2 regions of the Azospirillum formosense genome follow, and region 1 is predicted to be linked to the other one. Evidence: riboswitches for the same ligand, from Rfam matches in the RefSeq annotation. Region 1 holds a riboswitch; the other holds the start of a gene.
What was found. A riboswitch is a leader RNA that binds a small molecule or an ion and turns the genes downstream of it on or off. The one in region 1 is predicted to bind manganese.
Positions count from the first base shown of each region.

Region 2: linked by a shared signal. The riboswitch ahead of ABVN73_RS23330 (manganese efflux pump MntP family protein) and the one ahead of ABVN73_RS11435 (manganese efflux pump MntP family protein) in region 1 are both predicted to bind manganese.

Region 1 is NZ_CP159402.1:2,390,788-2,401,118, forward strand. Features, by position in the region: gene ABVN73_RS11425 (DUF1178 family protein) at 1-321, opposite strand, end outside; gene ABVN73_RS11430 (methyltransferase domain-containing protein) at 453-1,073, shown strand; yybP-ykoY riboswitch at 1,176-1,285, shown strand; gene ABVN73_RS11435 (manganese efflux pump MntP family protein) at 1,368-1,946, shown strand; gene ABVN73_RS11440 (carbon-nitrogen hydrolase family protein) at 1,986-2,822, opposite strand; gene grxC (glutaredoxin 3) at 2,819-3,082, opposite strand; gene ABVN73_RS11450 (ComF family protein) at 3,172-3,915, opposite strand; gene ABVN73_RS11455 (flagellar biosynthetic protein FliQ) at 3,941-4,243, opposite strand; gene ABVN73_RS11460 (methyltransferase domain-containing protein) at 4,300-5,211, shown strand; gene ABVN73_RS11465 (sulfite exporter TauE/SafE family protein) at 5,248-6,015, opposite strand; gene ABVN73_RS11470 (hypothetical protein) at 6,167-6,772, opposite strand; gene ABVN73_RS11475 (hypothetical protein) at 6,856-7,002, opposite strand; gene ABVN73_RS11480 (ankyrin repeat domain-containing protein) at 7,109-7,672, shown strand; gene ABVN73_RS11485 (cobalamin biosynthesis protein) at 7,680-8,687, shown strand; gene ABVN73_RS11490 (DEAD/DEAH box helicase) at 8,936-10,331, opposite strand, start outside.
Region 2 is NZ_CP159404.1:587,966-598,296, reverse strand. Features, by position in the region: gene ABVN73_RS23365 (acyl-[ACP]--phospholipid O-acyltransferase) at 1-2,557, shown strand, start outside; gene ABVN73_RS23360 (class I SAM-dependent methyltransferase) at 2,584-3,177, opposite strand; gene ABVN73_RS23355 (tellurite resistance TerB family protein) at 3,319-4,152, opposite strand; gene ABVN73_RS23350 (hypothetical protein) at 4,421-4,615, shown strand; gene ABVN73_RS23345 (alpha/beta hydrolase) at 4,653-5,342, opposite strand; gene ABVN73_RS23340 (hypothetical protein) at 5,625-5,963, shown strand; gene ABVN73_RS23335 (hypothetical protein) at 6,008-6,433, shown strand; gene ABVN73_RS23330 (manganese efflux pump MntP family protein) at 6,460-7,023, opposite strand; yybP-ykoY riboswitch at 7,027-7,228, opposite strand; gene ABVN73_RS23325 (methyl-accepting chemotaxis protein) at 7,448-9,136, shown strand; gene ABVN73_RS23320 (hypothetical protein) at 9,153-9,497, shown strand; gene ABVN73_RS23315 (FG-GAP-like repeat-containing protein) at 9,665-10,331, opposite strand, start outside.

The DNA of each region.
Region 1 (10,331 bases):
ACGCATGACCTCCGCCGCGAAGCGCTCGCGCAGTTCCGCCGGAACGGACGGGGTCGCGGTCGCCGGGGAAACGGCGGGGGCCGCCGCGCCGCCGCCCGCCGCGGGCACAGCCTCCGGCGCGCCGCCCTCCCGGGCCGCGTCGTCCCTGGCGTGGCCCCCCTTGGCGATGCGCGGGGCCATGGGGGCCTTGGTGATGTGCGTGTCGCCGCAGACCGGGCAGGCGATGGCTTTGGCGGCGGCCTGCGTCTCGTAGGCGTCGCCGTTGCGGAACCAGGCTTCGAACCGGTGGTCGGCCGTGCATTTCAGAACGAAGAGGATCATGTCCCCGTCGGATGCTCCAGGATGAGAAGAACGGATGGTCATGATATACGGTCGGTGACCGGTTGCCAGTTCAGCACGACCCCGGCGTCGCGGTCAAACACGCGTCACGAACGAGCGGGAGCGTCCGTCCCTTGTCCACACCGTCCACCACCGGATCGCCGCAAGCCGGATCGCCGCACGCCGCGATCAGCCCGCCCTCTCCCTGGGTCGCGCGTTTCGCGCCGCTGGTGCGGGCGGGCGGCCCGGTCCTCGATCTCGCCTGCGGGTCGGGACGGCACCTGCGGCTGTTCCGGTCGCGCAACCATCCGGTGGTCGGGCTGGACCGCGACCTGCGCGGGGTGGCCGACCTCTCGGGGGCGGCGGGGGTGGAGCTGGTGGAGGCCGATCTGGAAAACGGGGCGCCGGTGCCGCTGCTGCGCGACCGCCGCTTCGCCGCGATCGTGGTGACCAACTACCTGCACCGCCCGCTGTTCCCGGCCATCCTCGACGCCCTGGAGCCGGGCGGCCTTCTCCTTTATGAGACCTTCGCCCTGGGCAACGCCCGTTTCGGCCGCCCCGCCTCGCCCGCCTTCCTGCTGCGCAGCGGCGAGCTTCTGGAGATGGCGCGCGGGCGTCTCCAGGTCGTCGCCTACGAGCATGGCGAGGTCGCGTCACCCAAGGCCGCGGTGGTGCAGCGGCTGTGCGCGGTCAAGGACCTGGAGGCCGGAAGCGGCCTGGACGGCGACCCGGAGCCCCGACCGCTTCCCGGTTGATGGCCGCTTGATGGCCGCCTGACCACCGCGCGCCGTCGAACATTACAAATAATTCAACATCTGTTCATATGAATTGACGCTTGAAAACGGGGTCGCTAGGGTCCGCCCGCGTTTTTGGGGAGTAACCGTCCTTCGCCACGCCGCGAAGGAGCCTGCGTCAACAAACTCGGTCCGGGCGACCGTGGCGCAGACGGCACCGGCGAAGCCGGGCTTGGTGAGACCAACGGCGCGACGTCCCGGAGGGCCATGGGACCGTCGCGCCGTCGGTCCGTCTTGGCCCAGGGGATTCCCGGTTTGACCGCAACCACTCTTCTGCTTCTCGGCTTCAGCCTGTCGGTGGACGCCTTCGCCGCGGCCGTCGGCAAGGGCGCGGCGAGCGAGCGCGCGCGGCTGGTCGACGCGCTCCGCGTCGGCGCCTATTTCGGTTTCTTCGAAGCCGTCACCCCGGCCCTGGGCTGGATGGTCGGCATCGCCGTCAGCGCCTGGATCGCCAGCGTCGACCATTGGGTCGCCTTCGGGCTGCTCGCCCTGGTCGGCGGCAACATGATCCGCCAGGGCATGAGGACGGAGGCCGCGCCGGAATCCGGGGAACAACCGGCGCGCAAGGGTCAGCTCGGCCCCATGCAGCTCGTCCTCACCGCGCTGGCGACCAGCATCGACGCCAGCGCGGTCGGCGTCAGCCTCGCCGTGGTCGACGTGAACATCGTCCAGGCCTGCGTCATCATCGGTCTGGTGACCGCGGTCATGGCCTTCGGCGGCGTGCTGATCGGGCGCAAGGCCGGTCCGCTGCTCGGCCGCAAGGCGGAGATTCTCGGCGGTCTCGCCCTGCTCGGCATCGGCACCAAGATCCTGGTCGAGCACACGCTGCTCTGACCTCTCCCGGCGGCGCCCCGCCCGCTCGGAAGGCCCCCGTCAGAAGCCGACCCGGTCGAGCGTGAAGGTCCGGTCATGGGTGAGGGCCGGCACCATGCGGCGGGCCTCCTCGACGCGGTCCATGTCCAGTTCCGCCAGGACGAAGCCCACCGCCTCCTCGGCGTCGGCCAGCACCTCGCCCCAGGGGGCGACGATCAGGGAATGGCCGTAGGTCAGCCGTCCCTGGTCGTGGCTGCCGGTCTGGGCCGGGGCCAGGACGAAGCAGCCCGTCTCGATGGCGCGGGCGCGCAGCAGCGTGTGCCAGTGCGCCCGCCCGGTCGGGACCGTGAAGGCCGCCGGCACCGTCAGGATCGACGCCCCCGCCTGGGCCAGCGCCCGGTAGAGATAGGCGAAGCGCAGGTCGTAGCAGACGGTCATGCCGACCCCGCCCCACGGCGTGGCGGCCAGGACCGCGCGGTCGCCGGGCCGGAAGGTCGCGGACTCGCGGTAGCTCTCCCCGCCCTTCAGGTCGACGTCGAACATGTGGAGCTTGTCGTAATGGGCGACGGCCCGCCCCTCGGCGTCGAACAGATAGCTGCGGTTGGCCACCCGCCCGTCGTCGAGCAGGACGCCCAGCGTCCCGGCGAGCAGCCAGGCCCCGGTCTCCCGCGCCAGGTCGGCGAAGAAGGGGATCGCCGGATGCTCGTCGGCCGTCCTCACCCGTTCCAGCACCTTGGCGCGGCCCTGCACGATCATGCTGACATTCTCGGGCAGGGCGATGAAGTCCGCTCCGGCGTCGCGCGCCCGGCGGACCAGATCGCCCGCCGCCTGAAGGTTCGGAAGGATTTCCGTGCCCGCGTTGACCTGGACGCAGGCAGCCTTCAGGACGCCGCTCATCCCCCGATTCCCAGGATGGGGTCGAGCTTGCCGGCACGGTCCAGCGCGTGAATGTCGTCGGAGCCGCCGTAGGGCTTCCCGTCGATGAAGATCTGCGGAACCGTCATGCGCCCCTCGGCCCGCTGCACCATCTCCTCGCGGCGGCCCGGCTGCATGTAGAGGTCGATCTCCTCATACGCCACCCCCTTGCTGTCGAGCAGACGCTTGGCGCGCGAGCAATAGGGGCAGAAGGGCGTGGTGTAGATGACGACGTCGGCCATGCGGAGGGCTCCTTGGCTGTTTTGAACGGTTATAAGATCAACCGCCGCACGGCGTCACCCGTTACGTTTTCATGGCTCACGTTCCCGGCTCACGTCTTGACGACGCGCGCCAGGGTCAGCGCGTCCACCCGCTCCGCCCCGGCGCGCAGCAGCACCCGCGCGCATTCCGACAGGGTGGCGCCGGTGGTCAGCACGTCGTCGACCAGCACGATCCGCTTTCCCGTCACCCGCGCCTCCAGCCCCGGCCGGACCGCGAAGGCGCCCTTGACGTTCCGCCGCCGCCCCGAGCGGTCGAGCCCGCCCTGCGACGGGGTGGAGCGGCGGCGGACCAGAAGGTCGGGAACCACCGGGCGCCCGGCCTGCCGCCCCGCCGCCTGGGCGAGCAGGGCCGCCTGGTTGTAGCGGCGCCGGAACAGCCGCAGCCGGTGCAGCGGCACCGGGGCCAGCAGATCGGCGTCGGCCAGCAGTTCCGCCCCGGCGCGGGCCAGCCACGCGCCATAGGCCCCGGCGGCGTGGATGCGGTCGCCGTGCTTGAAGCCGAGGACCAGCGGGCGGCTGCCGTCGTCGTAGGCCAGGACGGCGCGGGCGCGGGCGAAGAGCGGCGGCTCGGCGATGCAGGCGCCGCACAGCGGCTCGCCCTCCAGCGCGAACTCGAAGGGCGTGCCGCAACAGGCGCAGAGCGGGGGCGCGATGAAGCTCAGACCGCTCCAGCACGGCGCGCAGAGGCCGCCCTGCCGGTCCACCGCCCCGCCGCAGCACAGGCAGCGCGGCGGCAGCAGCGTGTCGAGAATCCCCGTCCAGAGGCTGGTCGCCAACCGCTGCGGAAAGGCCATGGCGGCGCGCCCCCCTCAGTCCAGGTCAGTTCAGGCCGGCGATGCGGTCGAAGATCACGAAGGTGTAGTCGCGCAGCGCGATGTAGATGGCCGGGCCGGTGATGAACAGGATCGCCAGCGTCGCGAAGATCTTGAGGTCCTGCTGCAGCGTCGATTCGTTGATGTTGGTCGCCTGCTGGAAGATGGTCAGCACCATGCCGAGCACCGTGGTGACGACGAGGACCGGGGTGGTGATCTTGATGATGACGATCAGCGCCTCGTAAGTGGCGCCGATGGCTTCCTCGATGCCCATGGCAAGCTCCCGCAGGTTCGGGGCCGACCATAGCACGGCCCCGCCCTTTCGCCGATGGTTGTAGCCCGCCGGGGCTGGGCTATATTGCGGGCATGACCACGCCCGACAGCATGACCGTCTTCGACCGCGCGCTCGTCCGCCGCCGCCGCGACCGCGCCGTCCCCGCCTTTGCCGAGCACGCCTTCCTGTTCGAGGAGGTGGCCGAACGCCTCGTCGACCGGTTGGAGGACGTGGCCCGGCCCTTTCCCACCGTGCTCGACCTCGGCGCCCACGACGGGGTGATGGGGCGGACGCTGCGCGGGCGCAAGGGCGTCGAGACGCTGGTCGCCTGCGACCTCTCCCCCGGCTTCGCCCGGCGGGCGGGTCCGCTGGCCGTTGCCGCCGACGAGGAGCTGCTGCCCTTCGTGCCGGAGACCTTCGACCTCGTGGTCAGCAACCTCAGCCTCCACTGGGTCAACGATCTGCCGGGGGCCCTGGTCCAGGTGCGGCAGGCGCTGAAGCCCGACGGCTTCTTCTGCGCGGCCATGCTGGGCGGGGAAACGCTGCTGGAGCTGCGCCGCTGCCTGTACGAGGCGGAGATGGAGGTGGCCGGCGGCGTGTCGCCCCGCGTGTCGCCCTTCGCCGAGATCCGCGACGTCGGCGGGCTGATGCAGCGCGCCGGCTTCGCCCTGCCGGTGGTGGACAGCGACGTCATCACCGTCACCTACAGCGACGCCTTCCGGCTGATGCGCGACCTGCGCGGCATGGGCGAGACCAACGCCGTCCTGGCCCGCCGCAAGGTGCCGGCCACCCGCGCCCTGCTGTTCGACGCCGCCCGCCGCTACGCCGAGCGCTACGCCGAGCCGGACGGGCGCATCGAGGCGACCTTCCAGATCCTCTATCTGGCCGGCTGGTCGCCGCACGAGAGCCAGCAGCAGCCGCTGAAGCCCGGCTGCGGCGAGGTCCCGCTGGGCGAGGCGCTCAAGGGGGCGGCGCTCAAGGGGGCGGCGGAGAAGGGTCCGTAATCCGGAGCGGGGCGGGATCGACCGCGGTCCGCAGCCTCACCCGATCATCCGGATCGCCATCCAGCCCAGCACCCCGGCGTTCACCACCATGATGACCGGTGCCGCCCGCGCCACCGCGGAGCGCCACGTGCGCCCCGCGAGATGGCCGGCGAGGCCGACCGCCAGCAGGCTCGGCAGGGTGCCCAGCGCGAAGGCCGCCATGCCCAGCGCCCCGGTCAGCGCGCTGCCGCTCGCCGCGGCCACCGCCACCGCGCCGTAGAGAAGACCGCAGGGGATGAAGCCCAACGCCAGCCCCAGCCCATAGCCGCGCCAGCCCGTGGGGTTGCCGAACAGAGGGCGGGCCAGCCGGGACACCCGGTCGCCCCACCAGCGCTGCACCGCGCCGTCGAGCTTCGGCACCCAGGCGGTCAGGCCCTTCACCGCGTAGCCGAGGAAGAACAGCGCCGCGAAGGCCAGCAGCGCCACCGACAGCCATTTCAATCCCGGCAGCGCCCCGACATGGCCGGCGACCGCCGCCGCCGCCGCGCCGATCAGCGTGTAGGTGGTGCCGCGTCCCAGATGGTAGGGCAGCACCGCCGCCCCGGCCAGCCGGTGGAACTCGCTCATCCGCGAAGCCGGGACCTGCTCCAGCCGGGCGGTGACCTGGGCCAGAACGAAGGGGCCGCACATGCCCGCGCAGTGAGTCGATCCCCCGACCAGCCCGGCGGTCAGCAGCGCGACCAGCAGCCCGCCGTCGCGGTCGATGACGATGGCGCACTGGTTGAGGCCGGCTTCGAGAAGCGTCAGAGCCGAATGGGCGTCCACGGCGGACCTCCGGTTGGAAGACCGCCCGTGTATAGGGGAAGCCCGCCGTGAAGGCCATGACCTGGGTCAACGGGCCCTGGGTCAACGGGTCCTGGGTCAACGGGTCCTGGGTCAACGGGCTCCGTCCCGCGCCGGCTCGGGCCTGCAGGGTTCAGGTCTCGGAGCCGGACTGCGCCACCTCGTGCACCTCCACCGGCTGGGCGGCGTGGCGGTTCATGATCTCCAGCGCCTGCTGCTCGCGCCCGGCGTCGGCCAGATTGACCCACAGCAGGATGCCGCCCTTGTCGAGGTGCTGGAGCATCGGCTCGTTGCGCTTGTCGGTCAGCCAGTTCGACATGACCGAGCCCATGGCGCCGCCGCCCACGCCCGCCGCCGCCGCCGCGGCGGCCGCCGCCAGGGCGGTGCCGCCGGTGGCCAGGACGGCGCCGGTCGCCAGGATCGCCCCGACATAGGCCGGGAAGCCCACCGCCACGCCCTTCACGCTGCCGACATCCTCGGGCGAGACGTAGGCTTGGCGCGGCGCGTCGGGGTCGTGGGCGATGTCCTCCGCCCGCTGCGGCACATGGCCGAGATGGTCGCGGATGGTCTCGTCGTTGGCGAGCACGCTCAGCTCGTGACGCTGGAAGCCGGCGAGGGTCAGCTCGTCGACGACCTTCTGCAGGGCGTCGCGGCTGGCGAAGATGCCCACGGCCTCGCGCACGGCGCCACGCAGATGGCCGCCGGAGCGGTTCGCGTTCACATCACTTTCGAAGGTCATGGCGGTCTTCCCCTGTTGCGCTTCCCGGTTGAGCTTCAACCATGGGCGCCAAGCGGAGGTTCCCGGCGGCAGGCCACGCGGCGTCAGGGCTTTCCCGCGGCGGGGGGCGGGGTCACCACGCCGCGCGGCTCCGGCATGGTGCCGAGGAACCACCACAGGCCCAGCGCGATCAGCGCGGCCTTCACCGCCAGGAACAGGGCGATGTGTCGGGCGAGCGGGTTGCGGACCATGGGCGGCTCCATTGCAGCGGGTCGCCGTCGCCAAACCGGGCCAAACTGGATAGTATCCCCGGCCGAAAGACGGATCACACACACGGATCGCACAAAAGGACGCGCCATGAAACGGCTGCTGTTGCTCAGTCTGCTGGCCCTCGGCCTGACCGCCCCCGCCGCCGCTCCGGTCCTGGCCCAGATCAACCTTCTGGAAGGCCCCTCCATGGTCAAGGCGGTGACGTCCAACGACGCCAGCGCGCTGCGGCTGCTGCTGCTGAAGGGGGAGAATCCGAATCAGGTCGACGCCAGCGGACGGCCCGTCCTGCTGCTGGCCATCGGCAACGGCCATCCGGAGCTGGTGCGGCTTCTGCTGGACGGCGGGGCCAACCCCAACCGCGCCGACAAGTCCGGCAACACCCCGCTGCACTACGCGGTGGAGGCCGACGCGCCGGAGGCGGTGGACCTTCTTCTGGCCAAGGGCGCCAAGGTCGACCAGGACAACCGCCAGGGCATCACCCCGCTGATGACCGCGGCGCGCTTCGGCCGCGTCGATCTGGTGGAGCGGCTTCTGAAGGCCGGGGCGCAGGCCGACCGCACCGATTTCACCGGCCGCACGACGCTGAGCTGGGCGCAGGACAGCCGCAACGCCCGCGTGGCGAACCTGCTGCGCCAGGCCGGCGCGCGCTGAGGCCGCGATGGGCGACGCCCCGCTCTCCGCCCTCCTCGGCGCCGCCCCCCTGAACGGTCCCGGGCCGCTGTTCCTGCTGCTGCTGGCCCTGGCCATCGACGCCGCCGCGGGCGACCGGATCGGACGCGTCCTGCCCGACCCGGCGGCGCTGGCGCAACGACTCTGCGCCTGGGCCGACCGGCGGCTGAACCGGGTGGAGCGCGGCAAGACCGCCCGCCTGCTGCGCGGCGCCCTGGTCGTGCTGGCGCTCGTGCTGGCCGCCGTCGCCGTCGGCCTGATCGTCGAGCGGATCGGCGCGCAGAGCCGCGGCTGGCTGCTGGAACTGGCGGTGATCCTCGCCACCCTGCGCGGGCGCAGCGCCTGGGCGCGGGTGCGCGCGGTGGCCCGCGCCCTGGACACGGGCGGCGTCGCCCCGGCGCGGGAGGCCGTCGCCCCCCTCACCCGCCGCCACGCCTTCAGCCTAGACGAGCACGGCATCGCCCGCGCCGCCATCGAGGCCGCCGCCAAGGGCTTCGCCCGCAAGCTGGTGGCCCCGGTCTTCGGCTACGCCCTGCTGGGCGTGCCCGGCCTGCTGGTCTGGGCGGTGGTGGACGGCGCCGACACCGCGCTGGGCCACGCCGGCGTGCGGCACGAGCGCTTCGGCCAGACCGCGGCGCGGCTGGACGACGCGCTGAACGCCATCCCGGCGCGGCTGGCCGCGGTTCTCCTGGCGCTGGCCGCGCCCTTCGCCGGCGCGAACGCCGGCGGCGCCTTCCGCACGATGATGCGGGACGGCGGCAAGGCGGCCTCGCTCAACATGGGCTGGCCGACCGCCGCCATGGCCGGCGCGCTGGGTCTGGCGCTGGGCGGGCCGCACCGCGACGGCGGCGTGGTCATCACCGAAGCCTGGATCGGCGAGGGCCGGGCGCGGGCCACCGCCGCCGACATCGGGCGGGCGCTGGCGGTCTACGCCGTGGCGGGGCTGATCCTGGCCCTGCTGGTGGCGCTGCTGCTGTGGGGGATCGCGGGGCTGTAAAGCGCGGGTGCGGGGGACAAGACTTCACACGGATTGCACGGATTTCTATTTATTCGTCCACCGCCATCCCTGGTGCCTCGCACAAGAGAAGCTGGATTCCGATACATATTATTTAAAAAAATCCGTGAAATCCTTGCGTCGATCCATGAAATCCGTGTGAAGTCTTGCCCGCCACGCCGCGACCCGCGCAAGAAAAAAGGCGCGATCCCGAAGGACCGCGCCTTTTTCATGTCAGCGGCGAACCGCTGTTACCACTTGGACGCCCGGTGGACCGGCTTGCCGCCCTGGGAGTCGCGGCGGGCGTGACCGCCGTGCTCGTTGCGGGCGTGGTCGCTGCGGCCATGCTCGTTGCGGTTCATCGGACGGCCCTGCGGACGGCCACCCGGGCCGCCGTTCGGCTTGCCGCCCTCGGCGCCGCCGGCGTTGCGCACCCACGGCTTCTTGTTGTAGCCGCCGCCGTTGCCGCCACCCGGACGGCCCGAACGGCCCGCCGGACGGCCGCCGCCGCCGGTCTGGAACGGACGCTGCGGCTCCAGGCCCGGAACGACATGGATGTCGAGGCGGGTGCCGGTGTAGCGCTCGATCCGGAACAGGGCGTCGCGGTCGGCGCGGGCGGCGAAGGAGATCGCCACGCCCGAGGCGCCCGCACGGCCCGTGCGGCCGATGCGGTGGACATAGTCCTCCGCCGAGCGCGGCAGGTCGAAGTTGATGACGTGGGTGATGTCGCGCACGTCGATGCCGCGCGCCGCCACGTCGGTCGCCACCAGCAGGCGGACCTGCCCGGTGCGCAGGCGCTGGAGCGTGCGGTTGCGCTTGAACTGGTCCATGTCGCCGTGCAGGGCGGCGGCGGCGTGGCCGGCGTCGCTCAGCTCCTCGGCCAGCGCATCGGCGTCGCGCTTGGTGGCGGCGAAGATGATCGCCTTGCCGACCTCGGGCTGGTCCGCGAAGTGCTTCAGCAGGCGGCGCTTATGGTCCATGTCGTCGGCGTGGTGCAGGCGCTGCTCGACGTTCACCGAGGTGGTGGCGCTTTCCACGGCGACGCGCACCGGGTTGCGCAACAGGTTGCCGGCGAGCTGGGCCATGCGGCGGTCCAGCGTGGCGGTGAACAGCAGCGTCTGGCGGTTGTCCGGGCAGCACTTGGCGATGGTTTCCACATCGTCCAGGAAGCCCATGTCCAGCATGCGGTCCGCCTCGTCCAGGATCAGCACCTCGACGGCGCTGAGGTCGATGCGGTTGCGCGACACGTGGTCGAGCAGGCGGCCCGGCGTGGCCACCATCACGTCCACCGCGCGCGACAGCAGGCGCAGCTGGTCGCGGTAGGGCATGCCGCCAACCACGTCCACGATGTTGTACTTCATGAACTTGGCGTACTTGCGGGCGGCGTCGGTGACCTGCTTGGCCAGCTCGCGGGTCGGGGCCAGCACCAGCACGCGCGGGGCGGCGACGCCGAGGCGCGGCAGCTCGACGGTGCGGGTCAGCGCCGGCAGCATGAAGGCGGCGGTCTTGCCGGTGCCCGTCTCGGCGGTCGCCAGGATGTCGCGGCCTTCCAGGGCCGGCGGGATCGCCTCGGCCTGGACCGGGGTCGGGGTGTTGTACTCAAACGCCTCAAGCGCCTTCACGACCAGCGGGTGAACGCCCAGCCCG
Region 2 (10,331 bases), on a different replicon from region 1:
GTCGCGCGCCGACGCGCGCCGCGCCGCCCTGGCGGGCCTCGTCGCGGCTCTGGCCGGGGCGGCGCTGCCCTTCCTGACACCCGACGCGCCGTCGGCGGAGCCGCTGTCGGCTCTGGCCCTGCTGGCCCAGCCCTGGGCGATGCCGCTGCTGGCCGACCTGTTCCTGATCGCCGCGGCGGGCGGCGCCTTCGCCGTGCCGCTCTACGCGCTGATCCAGCACCGCGCGGCGGTCTCGGCCCGCGCCCGGGTGATCGCGGCGGCCAACGTGGTCAACGCGCTGTTCATGGTGGTCGGCTCCGGCATCGCGGCGGCCATGCTGGCGCTGGGCGTCACGCCGCTGACCGTCGCCGCCTGGGGCGGGGCGAGCATGCTGGCCGCCGTCGTGCTGGCGCTCGCCATCGACGCGGTGGGCATGGGACGGGCGCTGGCCCGCGCCTTCTTCCGGCTGGCCTTCCGCGTCGAGCTGCGCGGGGCGGAGCATCTGGAGCGGCTGGAGGGGGCGGCCGTCGTCACGCCGAACCACCAGTCCTTCCTGGACGGCGCGCTGCTCGCCGCCTTTCTGCCGGGGATGCGCTTCGCGGTGGACAGCTTCATCGCGCAGCAGGCCTGGGCCAAGCCCTTCCTGGCGCTGGCCGACCATGTGACCATCGACCCGACCAAGCCGATGGGCACGCGCCTGCTCGCCCGCACCCTGGCCGAAGGCCACAAGATCTGCATCTTCCCGGAGGGGCGGATCACCGTCACCGGCTCGCTGATGAAGATCAACGGCGGCCCCGGCATGCTGGCCGACAAGGCGGGCTGCCCCATCGTGCCGGTCTGCATCGAGGGGGCGCAGCGCTCCATCCTGTCGCGCATGCACGGGCGGCTGCGGCTGGGCCTGTTCCCGCGCATCACCATCACGGTCATGCCGCCGGTCGCCACCCCGGACGTGACCGGGTTGGCCGGCAAGAAGCGGCGGGCGGCGCTGAAGTCCTGGCTGTCGCGCGTCATGACGGAAACCGTCTTCGCCGCCGGGCAGCGGCCCGACACGCTGGCGCTCGCCCTGCTGGAGGCCGGACGCAGGACCGGCTGGGCCAAGGCGGCGGTGCAGGACGGCGACTTCACGACGCTGTCCTACCGCGCCCTGACCGCCCGTTCCCTGGTGCTCGGCCGCATCCTGGCGCGCGGCACCGCGCCGGGGGAGGCGGTGGGGGTGCTGCTGCCGACCGCCTCGCCGACCGCGGCGGTGTTCTTCGGGCTGGCGGCCTACGGGCGGCCGGCGGCGATGCTGAACTTCACCGCCGGGGCGGAGGCCGTGAAGGCGGCCTGCCGCGCCGCCGGGCTGCGCCGCATCGTCACGTCGGCCCGCTTCGTGGAGATGGGACGGCTCGGCCCGCTGGTCGAAGCCCTCGCGGCGGAACACGACATCCTCTATCTGGAGGACGTGAAGAGCGGGTTGGGCGTCGGCGACAAGCTGCGCGCCCTGGCCGCCTCAGTGGCGCCGGAGCGCTTCCTGCCCCCGCAGGGTGGGCCGGACGACGTGGCGGCGATCCTCTTCACCTCGGGGTCGGAGGGGCCGCCCAAGGGCGTGGCGCTGACCCACGACAACCTGCTCGCCAACATGGCGCAGGTGGCCTCCGTGGTCGACTTCACGCGGCAGGACGTGGTGTTCAACTGCCTGCCGGTCTTCCATTCCTTCGGGCTGCTCGGCGGAATGCTGCTGCCGATCCTGAACGGGGTGAAGACGGTGCTCTACCCCAACCCGCGCCACGTCCGGCTGATCCCGGAGCTGGTCTACCAGACCAACGCCACGGTGCTGTTCGGCACGGACTTCTTCCTGAACGCCTGGGCGCGGGCGGCGGACCCCTACGACTTCCGCTCGCTGCGGCTGGTCTTCGCCGGGGCGGAGCGCTTGCAGGAGGAGACGCGCCGCACCTACACGGAACGGCTGCGCGTGCATCTGCTGGAGGGGTACGGCACCACCGAGACCTCCCCGGTGATCGCGGTCAACACGCCGGCCCGCTTCCGCCCCGGCACGGTCGGGCAGGCCCTGCCGGGCATCGAGACGGAGCTGCTGCCGGTTCCCGGCGTGCCGGTGGGTGGGCGGCTACGGGTGCGCGGGCCGAACGTGATGAAGGGCTACATGCGCGCCGACACCCCCGGCGTGGTCGAACCGACGGAGGACGGCTGGCACGACACCGGCGACATCGTGGACATCGACGCCGACGGCTTCATCCGCATCGTCGGTCGCGTCAAGCGCTTCGCCAAGGTGGCCGGCGAGATGGTCCCGCTGGGGCTGGTCGAGGAACTGGCCCTCCAGGCCGACCCCGACGCCGCCCACGCCGCCATCGCCCTGCCGGACGCCCGGCGCGGCGAGCGGATCGTGCTGGTCACCACGGGCGACGGCCTGACCCGCGACGCGCTGGCGGCGGCGGCCAAGGCCAAGGGCGCGCCGGAGATCGCCATTCCCCGCGACGTGCTGCGGGTGGAGACGATCCCCCTGCTCGGCACCGGCAAGACCGATTATCCCGCCGTCACCCGGCTGGCCGCGGAGGCGCTGGCGAGCGAAACGGCCTGACGTGTGGTGGGGTCAGTGTGGTGGGGTCAGGGGCGGCAGGCGACGTGCAGCCCCTTGCCCACCGGGAAGACGGTGGAGCCGAAGCCGGGCAGGGCCTCCACCGCCGCGATGTAGCCGGCGATCTCCTGCGGGTGCGACAGGGCGTTGTCGGCCAGCAGCAGGCAATCCGGCTCCAGCTTCGGCAGCAGCAGGCGAAGCTGCTCCGGCGCGCTCCAGCGGTCGGCGTCGAAGAACACGCAGTCGAAGGGGCCTTCCAGCCCCGCCACCGTCTCCGTCGCGTCGCCGACCAGAAGGTTGACGCGGCTGGCCAGCCCGGCGCGCTCCAGGTTGGTGGCGGCCTGGGCGCTTTTGCCCGGATCGCGCTCGATGCTGGTCAGCGGCTCCGTGGCGCCGATGGCCTGCAGCGCCGCGGCGAGCCACAGGGTGCTGACGCCGTTGGAGGTGCCGATCTCCAGCACCCGGCGCCGCCGCCCGCTGCGCACCAGGATGTGCAGAAGTTCCGCCGTCTCACGCTCCAGATTCAGCATCTTGCGGGCACGGTCGCCCTCGCGCGCGTCGTTGTCGCGCCCGTAGCTCTCAAGATCGCGGAGCACGCGGTCGACGGCGTCATCCAGCAGCATGGTGGTGGTCCCGGTGGCGGAGATGGTTCAAGACCCTGCGCCGATTGTGGCCGCAAGGTCAAGAGCGTGCGGTCGACGGGCCGTGGTCATGGAAAGCCCCCTCCCGCCGGGTGGCGGAAGGGGGCTTTGCGATGAGAGGTGTCACGCCGCCTGGTTGAGCTGCTCGGCCCGTTGCGGGGCGATCTTCAGGCGGGTGGCGAGATAGGCGAGATAGGCGCGCTCCGCCTCATGGTCGCGGTCCACCGCCATCAGCGAGGCCAGATAGACCTGCTCCGCCATGTCCGGATCGGTGACGGAGCGGACCAGCGAGTCGAGCGATTGCGGCTGGGACAGCTCCCGCTCCACGATCTGCCGCTCTTCCGGGCCGCCGCCGGCCTCGTCCAGGGCGGCCATGACGCGCTGGCGCTCGGTCGCGGAAATCTCGCCGTCGGCGTTGGCGGCGGCGATCATGGCGCGGATCAGCAGCAGGGCGTGCTGGTCCTCCATGGCGAGTTCGGGGAAGGCGCCGTCGCCCGCCCCCGCCGGGGCCGCGTCGGGCGGGGGAGCGGTGCGCTGCTGGAACACCTGGGACAGCCGCTCGCCCAGCGATCCGCCGCCGGACGCGCCGGACCCGCCGAGGATGCCGCCCAGAATGCCCCCCGGCGTGTTGCCCGACCCGGAGGGCGGGGCTCCCCACGGGCTGGCGCCCGGCTGTCCGGAGCGGGCCGGCGCCTGTCCGGAGGAGGGCTGCCCCGAGGACGCCCCCGATGACGGCATGTTCTGCTGCCGCTCCTGATAGGCGCGGTAGGCGAGGTAGGCCAGCGCGCCCAGCCCGGCCATGGGGCCGACGCCCATGCCGCCGCGGGCCTGCATCGCCGGCCCGGCGCCCATTCCAGACCGGTTCAGGATCGAGCCCAGATCCGCTGCGCTCCGGCGGCTGTGCCCTCCCATGCCGGTGGCCAGAAGGGTGCCGAGGATGTTCTGAAGATTCGCCATGATGCGCCTCTCTCCCAATCGGTGTCCGTGTCGATGCAGCTTCGCGCCCCATCAACAGGCGGGAGGGCTTGGCGTCACGGCATAGCTGTCGGTGCCGACGATGGGCAATACCCGCCGATGCATCCCCTATGACGGCCTCTATGCCAGAGGTGGGGTGGCTTTCGAACAGGCTGTGCAGGGCACCGACTTCCGCTATCGTGGCGCGCATCAGAGCGCAGCAAGCGCCGGCGCCCTCCGCAAGGCGGGCGGCATTATGGAGGAGACGCCCATGACCTTCGACCGGACCGCGGAACCGCCTCCGCCGGACTTATCGCCGACGCCGTCCTCCCCGCTGCCGGCCCCGGCCGGCGGATCGCTGTGGAGCGATTATCTCCACCGGCTGCTCGGCACGGCGCACGGCTGCGTCGCCGCGAACGACGACGAGTCCGATCCGGAGCCTGTCTGTTGCTGCGCCGCCGGATGATGCCGTGACACCGTGACCGGGAGCGGTCGGCGGCCCGTCAGCGGGCGCCCGCCGCCTCGATGATCACCGCCGCCACCGCGTCGGGCCGGGAGGCGTGCGGGATGTGGCTGGCCCCGACCTCCACCGTCCGCGCGCCGATGCGCTCGGCGGTCGCCCGCAGAAAAGCCGGGGGAAGCATCCGGTCCTCGCCGGCGACGATGTACCAGGATGGCTTGTGCTCCCACGCCGCGGCGGTCACCCGCGTGCGGAAGCAGCCGGCATGGACCGGCCCCTGCGTCGCGGCCAGCAGCGCCGCCTCCGCCGCCGGCACATCCTGGGCGAAGTTCGCCGCAAGGCTCTCCGCCGACAAATGCAGATAACCCGCGCGGTCCATCGACACGCTGGACAGGCCGGGCGAGGGCGGGAAGGGCTTCAGCGTGTCGTTCGGCGACTGGCCGACCCCCGGCGCGAAGGCCGCCACATAGACCAGCGCCTTCACCTTGTCCTGATTCCCGATCTGGGTGATCACCGCCCCGCCCCAGGAATGGCCGACCAGCACCACTGGCCCCTTGGCGCGGTCGATGGCCCGCTGCACGTGGGCGACATCCTCGTCCAGCGAGGTCAGCGGATTCTGCACGGCGATCGCCTCAAGCCCCTGGGCCTGGAGCAGGGGGATCACGCGGCTCCAGGCGGAGCCGTCCGCGAAGGCGCCGTGGACGAGGATGACGGAAGTGGCGACCGGGTCCATGGACCGATTCCCGTGACAGTGACCGACCCTACCCTCTGAGCACGTCCATGCCCGCCTGTCCAGCGCGGAGGCTATGCTTTTCCTCCCTGCGGAAAAGCCGCCCGGCATCTGGGGTCAAAGGGTGGCGTGCTGCAGAGCGGGATGAAAATTTCGCGAAATCGCCCTTGAAGCTAAGATTGTTCTGGGATACGGTATACCAACAGTGAGGCGGGGCGATTGTCAGCCCCTTCCGCCAAGGCGGACCGTCCTCCGTATCGCCAGCCCGAGCCCTTGAGGTGAGCCATGGTCAAGACCCTCTCCGCCGTCCGTCCCGGAAGCCGCCCGAACGCCGTCCGCGGCGCCGACGATGCCGCTCCCGCCGGCGTCGTGGTCGCCCTGCGCCCCGACCATCGGCAGCGGGCGGCGGTTCTGGCGGCGACCACCGGCGGGCGCGGCCCGCGCATGGACATGCTGACGATCACCCACAGCCGCGGCGCGGCGGAGGATCGCGGGGCGGAACTCATCCACATCGACGGCCCCTATGCGGACGTTCTGGCCTACATCGCCGACTCGCCGGAGTGCGTGGTCTGCTTCGACACGCTGCACGGCGGCATGGCCCGCGCGCAACTGTCCGTGCCCTGACTGGGCGCCGGGCCTTGCTGGAGAGCGAACCAATGAACGAGTGTATGACGGCGCCTTTTTCCGGGCAGGAGCTGGCCTCCGCGATCATCGCGGCGGCGCTGTCGCTCCCGTCGGCCAACGGACGGCTGCATCTGCCCAACGGCGCGGTGCTGTATGACCCGGCGGCGCTGGAGCGGGAGTTCGCGGTGGCTGCGCAGGGGCTGTTGCATTGGTTGGCGCAGAACGAGCCGCGCATCGCCGAGGCCGCCCGGGCCAGCCGGTTGAAGATCGGGGCCGGGGTCATCCGGGCCGCCGTGGCGACGCTGGAGCATGCCGGGCGGCGTTGCCGCGAACTGAGCGATCGCGGTGAGCGGGCGCTGTCCATCGACTTCAGCGCGGTCTGCGACCGGGTCCAGGAGCGTCCTGGATTGCTCGCCCAGACGGTGACCGCGGCGGCCGCCGGCCACATCATCCAGGCGGTCGCCGCCTGAAAACGGCAACCGCCGACGGTTGGGCGTTACAGCAGGGTGTGCTCGACCAGGATCTTGGTGCCGATGGCGAGCAGGCCGAAGCCGCCGATCAGCTCCGCGCGGCGCCCCAGCAGCGGGCCGGCGGCCCGGCCCAGCAGGACGCCGCCGAAGCCCATGAGGAAGGTGACGACACCGATCAGGCTGGCCGTGACCGCGATGTTCACATCCGCCATGGCGAGGCCCACCCCCACCGCGCTGGCGTCGATGCTGGTTGCCACCGCCACGGTCAGCAGGGCCAGCCAGCCCGACCGGGCGGCGGCCGCCTCGTCGTCCTCTTCCCCGGCGAGCGCGTTGCGGATCATCGAGCCGCCGATCAGCAGCAGCAGGCCGAAGGCGATCCAGTGGTCGATGGCCTGGACGAAGCCGGCGAAGGCCGACCCCACCGCCCAGCCGATGGAAGCCATCGACAGCTGGCAGGCGCCGAAGGCGAAACCGACCCGCAACGCCTCGGACAGGCCGGGACGCTTCTGAACGGCGCCGCGGCCGAGCGCCGCGGCGAAGCTGTCCATGGAAAGGCTGACGGCGAGGACGAGGGAGGTCACACCGAGCATGACAACAGGCTCCGGCCAAACGGACACGACAGCACGGCTACCCCCGGTTGGCCTTCGGGAGCGTCCGCACCATCGGTCTTGCCGAACCGGCCGGACGCTGTCCGGCTGCCGCGTGCGCCACGGGACGGCCTGAAGCAGGATGGCCCCGAGTCTGTTGGCGCGCGCCCCTCTCGCTGGAGGGTGGCTACTCCCCAATGACGAGCGGGACCGTAGCGCCGGCGACTGTGCGTGTCAATCTATATGAACAGCTATTCATATATATTTGAATCGCTCTAAAAAGGCACACGCCGTGCTCCGCCGGGGGCGGGGTATGGTGCGGTGCGGAACGATTTGTTAAGAGCCTCTGACGCTTTTATGCCGCGGCGTTTCGTTGGGGTGCGAAACGCTGGGAGTCACTGGGCATCATTGGGGGCGGGGGTTCGCCATGGGGTTGCTGACGGGGATCGGCTCGCTGTCGCTTTCGGGCAAGACGGTGACGCTGTGTGTCGGTGGGTTGGCAGTGTTGACGAGCGCCACCTTCGCTGTCAACGAAACGTTGTTGAGCCGCTACGCCGAGCGCATGGCGGTCGAACGGCAGGAAACCAACATGCGCGTCGCCTGGGACGTGCTGAACCAGTACGGGCGCGACATCAGCGTCCACGACGGCGCGCTGTACGCCGGCAACCGCGCGTTGAACGGATTCTTCGAGCCGGTGGACCGGGTGAAGGCGCTGGTCGGCGGCACCGCCACCCTGTTCATGGGCGACACGCGCGTCACCACCAACGTCCAGAAGCCGGACGGCAGCCGCGCCGTCGGCACCACCTTGGCCAAGGGTCCGGTCTACGACGCCGTGCTGGTCCGGGGGGAGCCGTACCGCGGGCAGGCCGACATCCTGGGCGTCCCCTTCTACACCGCCTACGACCCGATCAAGGACCGCTCGGGCAAGGTGGTCGGGGTGCTCTATGTCGGCGTGCCGAGGGCGGAGTTCTTTGCCCCGATCCGCGACACCCAGACGATGATCGGCGGGCTGGGCGCCGTGGTGACGCTGCTGGTGGCCGGCGGCAGCCTGCTGCTGTCGCGGCGCATCTTCCGCCCGCTGTCCGCCATGCGCGGCGCGATGGAGCGGCTGGCGACGGGCAACCTGTCGGTGGAGGTGCCGGCGCTGGGCCGCAAGGACGAGATCGGCGGCATGGCCCAAGCTCTGAGCGTCTTCAAGGAGAACGCGCAGCGGGTGGCCCGGCTCGACGCCGCCCAGGCGGAGGAGCGGGCCCGCGCCGAGCGGGACCGCCGCGACGCGCTGGATTCGGTCGCCCGCAGCTTCGAGGGTACGATGCTGAGCGTTGTCGAGACATTGAGCGCCACCACGGCCCAGCTCGAAGCCAACGCGCAGCGCCTGCACGGCATCGCCGAGAACGGCAGCGAACGGGCCGCCGCGGTCAGCGGCGCGGCGGGCGAGGCCAGCGACGACGTGCGGTCCGTGGCCGGCGCCACCGAGGAGCTGACGGCCTCCATCGTCGAGGTGTCGCGCCAGATCGACGAGTCCTCCCGCATGGTCCGCAACGCGGTTGAGGAGGTGGAGCGCACCAACCACACGGTCGAAGGGCTGGCCGCCGCCGCCGGCAAGATCGGGGAGGTGGTGACGCTGATCCAGAGCATCGCCGCGCAGACCAACCTGCTGGCGCTGAACGCCACCATCGAGGCGGCGCGGGCGGGCGAGGCCGGCAAGGGCTTCGCCGTGGTCGCCAACGAGGTCAAGGGGCTCGCCAACCAGACGGCCAGGGCGACCGACGAGATCGCCCAGCAGGTCGCGGAGATCCAGGCGGTGACCGGCAGCGCGGTGACGGCCATCGGCGGCATCGGGCGCACGGTGGTCGCGGTCAACGACCTGGTGGGTCGCATCGCCGGGGCCGCCGACCGCCAGAACGCCACCACGGGCGCGATCGCCCGCAGCGTCCAGCGCGCCGCCGACCGCACGTCGGAGGTGACCCACAGCATCCGCGACGTGTCGGCCTCCGCCCACGAGACCGGCGCCATGGCGTCGGAAGTGCGGTCCGCCGCCGCCGACCTCGGCCGGCAGGCGCTGGCCCTGCGCGAGCAGGCCGGCGCGTTCCTCAAACAGGTGCGTTCGGCATAAGGGGAGGCCTTCGTCCGTGTTCCGCAACCCGCGCTCTCTGCTGTTCGTCTTTTTCTTCGCATCGCTGGCGGCGCTGCTGCTGTTCAGCGGCGACCCGCCGGACGGCGGGCGGAGCGACGCGAACCGGGATTTCCTCGCGGCCTGCGAGGCCAGCCCCTTCGCCGCGCAGAACACCGGCTCCACCGAGGCGGCGGTGCGGGTCTGCTCCTGCATCCTGTCCTGGCATCGCAAGGAGGGCGAGTCCACCGGACGGCCGCTTCCCGCCGCGCTTTATGGTGGGGAGGGGGCCGCCGGCGCCGCGGCGGCGGCGGTGGACGAGCGGGCGCGGGCCTCTTGCCTGTCCGGGCGCGTGACGCCCTGAATTCCTGGGGCCTGATATCTTTGATCGTTCGCGGGAGCGGTCAGCGGAGGTTGAGCCACAATCGCGATCAGCCGCTTACGCAAAATCCAGCCCAGGGGAGGCCGTGCCGCCCTGCGGGCTGGCCTCCTTGCCAGAACGCAACTTGGATCGGATTTCATTCACCCGGCTCATCCGGCTCCGGCGAGGGTTCCGGCCATGCGGACGGGGTCCCAGCCGGCGGCGTTGGCGATGACCCTGGGGTCGGCGCCGATGGCGCCGTTCTGATCGACGGAGCGCCAGGCGGCGATGGTGCCGTCCAGGCCGTTGCGCCACAGGATGTCGACGCGCCCGTCGCCGTCATAGTCGCCGGTGCCGGCGATCGCCCACTCGTCGGGGATGCTGTCGAGCACCTTGGCCTGGGTGACGGTGAAGCCGTCCATCTTCCACAGACCGACCTGGCCGGTGGCCTGGTTGCGCCAGACCAGGTCGGTTTTGCCGTCGCCGTCCAGGTCGGCCAGACCGCCGATCCGCCAGTTGGCGTCGCTGTTCGACGCGATCAGCCCGGTGCGCACCACCGTGGTGCCGTCCATCTCCCACAGTCCGGTGTCGTTGGTCCGGGTGTTCTGCCAGACGATGTCGGCCTTGCCGTCGCCGGTCAGGTCGGCGGCCCCCACCGCCACCCACTCCGACGGGATCGACCCGAAGGCCGCGGCGCGGGTCACCGTCGTCCCGTTCATCTCCCACAGCCCGACCTCGGTGGTCTCGCTGTTGCGCCACAGGATGTCGGTCTTGCCGTCGCCGGTGAAGTCGCCCGTCGCCACCGCGCTCCACCGCGGGTCCAGGCTGCTCCCCACC